Regions from separate parts of the Salinispirillum marinum genome, predicted to be linked through region 1. Evidence: predicted binding sites of a transcription regulator. Region 1 holds the regulator's gene; the other holds the start of a gene.

The links. Region 1 encodes sigma-54, which starts transcription at its own class of promoters, with help from an activator protein. Its sites were predicted from a motif close to TGGCACNNNNNTTGCTNT; they were not measured.
Region 2: ACFOSD_RS11145 (flagellar basal body rod protein FlgF) is a predicted target of sigma-54. The motif match lies at 1,137-1,154, and genes of this name have one in related genera.

Annotation. Positions count from the first base shown of each region.
Region 1 covers NZ_JBHSAL010000001.1:42,740-44,905, forward strand. Annotated here, with positions in the region: gene lptB (LPS export ABC transporter ATP-binding protein) at 1-76, shown strand, start outside; gene ACFOSD_RS00210 (RNA polymerase factor sigma-54) at 155-1,663, shown strand; gene hpf (ribosome hibernation-promoting factor, HPF/YfiA family) at 1,787-2,092, shown strand; gene ACFOSD_RS00220 (PTS sugar transporter subunit IIA) at 2,099-2,166, shown strand, end outside.
Region 2 covers NZ_JBHSAL010000002.1:857,561-859,726, forward strand. Annotated here, with positions in the region: gene flgG (flagellar basal-body rod protein FlgG) at 1-339, opposite strand, end outside; gene ACFOSD_RS11145 (flagellar basal body rod protein FlgF) at 355-1,098, opposite strand; gene ACFOSD_RS11150 (flagellar hook-basal body complex protein) at 1,316-2,166, opposite strand, start outside.

The DNA of each region.
Region 1 (2,166 bases):
AGAGGGCGGCGCAAACGATATACTTGCCAACCAAAAGGTTCGTGAGGTTTACCTCGGCGAACACTTCCGCCTTTAATGTGAAACCCTTTTCCCGGGTTATTTTTAGACAGTTCGCGGCCAACACTGAGCCGCGTCGGGTAGTATCAGGAGCGACATGAAGACCAGTTTGCAGCTAAAAATGGGCCAGCAGTTGACGATGACGCCTCAACTGCAACAAGCCATTCGATTATTGCAACTATCCACTCTGGACTTACAACAAGAGATCCAAGAAGCGCTCGACTCGAACCCACTATTAGAAGTGGCTGACGAACATGAAGCGGATCATGAGCATGCGCCCGCAAACGACGCCAACAGTCAATCCGATGATCAATCGATTACCGTCAGCAGCAACGATAAAGCCGACGACCCGCAAATAGAAGATCTGTGGAACGAACAAATTCCCGATGAACTCTCGGTCGACAGCAATTGGGATGACATCTACCAACACGCCCCCACCAGCGCTTCTATGCCCAGCGGCGATGATGACTACAACTTTGAAAATCAGTCGGTCGCGGATGACAATTTATACGATCATTTGATGTGGCAGTTGAATCTTACCCCGATGAATGAACGGGACCGAATCATTGCGACGGCCATCATCGATTCAGTGGAGCCGAGCGGCCTGTTGTGTTCACCCATTGAAGACATCTTTGAAGGACTTGAAGAAGAGCTTGGTCAAGACGGTGACCCACTGGAAATGGACGAAATGATGGCGGTACTGCATCGGCTACAACAATTTGAGCCGACCGGCGTGTGCGCGCAGAATCTCAGCGAATGCATTTCTATACAGCTGCGCCAACTACCGGCCGACACCCCGCTGCTCAAAGAAGCGATTCGTTTGGTGACGGACTACGCCGACCTGCTGGCGAGTAAAGATTTTCCGCAAATTCTGCGCAAGATGCGAATAAAGGAAGAGCAATTGCGCGACGCCATGGTGTTGATCCAACAAACCAATCCAAGGCCCGGCACCAGCATATCCAACCACGAATCGGAATATGTGATTCCTGACGTCATCGTGCGCAAAGACCTCGAACACAGCCGTTGGCTGGTCGAACTTAACCCGGAAATTGCGCCTCGCTTACGTGTTAACAGCGGTTACGCCTCAATGATCAAGCGCGCCGACAACAGCGCAGACAACAATTACATCAAAGACAACCTGCAAGAAGCCAAATGGTTCATTAAAAGCCTGCAAAGCCGCAATGAAACGTTACTCAAGGTCGCCACGCAAATCGTTGAGCATCAGCGCGGGTTTCTAGAATACGGCGAAGAAGCCATGAAACCGTTGGTTCTCCATGACATCGCCCAAGCCGTTGAAATGCATGAATCAACGATTTCGCGGGTCACCACACAAAAATTCATGCATACCCCACGGGGTATTTTCGAGCTGAAGTACTTCTTTTCCAGCCACGTCAGCACCAACAGCGGTGGCGAGTGTTCCTCTACCGCTATTCGTGCGTTGATTAAAAAGTTGGTCAGTGCGGAAAACACCAAAAAGCCGCTCAGTGACAGTAAAATTGCTACCCTATTAAAAGATCAAGGGATCAATGTAGCGCGCCGGACCATTGCCAAATACCGTGAGGCCATGAACATTCCGCCGTCGAATGAACGCAAGACCCTTGTGTAAATAAAACATTAATCCAGATCAATCACTTGAAACGAAAGTCAGCTACACTTATTACATAGAGACAAAGCGTTTTTTTGGGGTCGTTGTCCTAACGACCTGTCATTCGCGAGAAGGAGTTATCCTATGCAAATAAACATCAGTGGCCATCATGTAGAATTAACCGACCCACTGCGCGAGTACGTCACCACCAAACTGGATCGATTGGAGCGACATTTCGATCAAATCAGCATCGTACAAACCACGCTCAGCATAGAGAAACAACGACAAAAGGCAGAGACCACCCTGCACATCAAAGGGGGTCAACTGTTTGCCGACGCCGAGCACGAAGACATGTATGCAGCGATTGACCTGATGGTCGACAAGCTGGACCGACAACTTCTCAAACACAAGGAAAAGACCGTAGATCGCCTGCACGGGAACGGTCGCTAATTTTTTATGCCAAACCTTAACGACGTCGTTAGTCTGGAGCGCACCCTTTGGGGTGCGCCGAGCCAGAGCAAAAA
Region 2 (2,166 bases), on a different contig from region 1:
ACTGGCGTTGCCATCCGGCAACAAAATCTGGAAAAAACCGCGTCCATTGATCGCCAAATCCAGTGGGTTTTCGGTAACTTCCAAATCCCCTTGGCTAAACTCTTTTTGCGTACCCACAATGCGTACACCCGTACCCAACTGCAAACCGGACGGCAGTTGATTGTTCTGGTTTTCCTGCGCACCGGGCTGGCGTTGAATTTGATAGATCAAGTCCTGAAACACCGCGCGGTCTTTTTTGAAACCGGTGGTGCTGACGTTGGCCAAGTTGTTGGAGATGGTTGACAGGTTCATGTCCTGTGCTTCCAACCCCGTTTTACTAACCCACAGTGCCTTCATCATGATGCGGTTCTCCTATCAGCTCATTTGGAGCAGACGTTGTGATGCTTCAGAGGCTTCTTCGGCGCTCTTCATCATCTTAATTTGCATTTCATACTGCCGACTCAACGACAGGATGCTTACCAATTCGGTAACAGCTTTCACGTTAGAGCCTTCCAAATAGCCGGAACGCACCTCCACCAGCGGGTCGGCAGCCAACACCGCATCTCCCTGGTTCGGGCGAAATAAGCCGTCGGTGCCTTTCTCCATGGTTTGCAGATCCGGGTTGACCAGCTTTAAGGCATCCACCTGTAAAAGCTCCTGGGGACCATCACCCGGTGCTCGCACGCTGATGACTCCGTCATTCCCAATGAACAATTGCTGATAGGGTGGAATCACCAAGGGACCGCCCTCACCCATCACCGGCCTGCCGTCACCGTTGAATACTTGCCCGGCGGCATCGACCGTCAGGTCACCCCGGCGGGTATAGGCTTCTTCACCGTTTTCATCCAACACAGCCAAAAACCCTTGCCCGGCAATCGCCACATCGAGATCGCGGCTGGTACTGATCAGTGGGCCTTCATTGAAATCACTGGCCGGACGTTCCGTCATACTGTACGCACGGGATGGGTAATGTTCCCCAAACACTGGCATAGCGCGGGCTTGCTCGAAGTCGGCGCGAAAACCGGTCGTACTGGCGTTGGCCAGGTTGTTGGAGTGCGCTGCCTGCGCCAGCATATTGTGCTTGGCACCGGTCATAGCAATGTATATGGCACGATCCATGGGTTTGACCCCTCATTAAGAACTCATCTATGTCTCTCAATGCGATAACTGTGCCAACTAAAAAGAAAACCGCCACAGGGTGCGGCCCTGGGCGGTTTTAGGGGGATGCCGCTGTTTCTTTGAGGAAAAAACAGCGGCAAAGGCGGCAACAACACATAAAAAAGCGGCAGCGGATAGCCTTATGTGTTGCTGCCCAGCGGAGCGTTATAGCCCATCATTAACGAAGGTTGATGATGGTCTGCGTTACCGCACTGGCGGTTTCAATGGTCTTCGCACTGGCTTGGAAATTCCGTTGTGCGATGATCAAGTGCACCAGTTGTTCCGATAAGTCTACGTTCGAATCTTCCAGGGCGTTCGAGCGAATCGACCCTAGGATACCCGTACCGGCAACCCCGATGGTGGCATCGCCGGAATCGAACGACTCAACCCATTCGGTGAAACCAATCGGATTCAGTCCTTCAGGATTCCGGAAGGATGCAATAGATACCTGTCCGATGGTTTGTGATTGCCCGTTGGTATAGCGTGCTGAAATTTCACCCCGGTCATTGATCTCCAGGTCTTTCAGCTGCCCTGAGGCATAGCCATCCTGCGAAAAGTTATCACGCGAGAACGGGCCACCAAACTGGGTTACACGCTCGAAATCAATGACAAAGTTAGAGCTGGTGTTTGGCTCTACAATCGGCAAACGGCCACCCTGTGCTTCAGGCAATGGACCATAGCCACCAGTGGCACCACCTTCGTCATCACGCGGCAACCAGTTAGAGATCAACCATGAGCCGCTGGCGTCACGGTTTAAGGTGCCGTCCGCGTTGAAGAACATTCTGAACGACGCTTGAGTCGGTTCTTGGTTCTGCGGGAATGGCAGGCTCAAATCCGGGTCACCTACATCACGGCCATCGACTTGGGCGTAGACGGTCCAAGAGTTCAAATCAAAGGGGCGATTCGGGTCGTCCTGATCCTTCACAAAAAACATTTGCAACGCGTGCTGATTACCTAATGAGTCGTAAATCGTCAGCGAAGCCGTCTCGTTATAGGTTTCCGGATTGTCCGGATCAAAGGCATTGATCA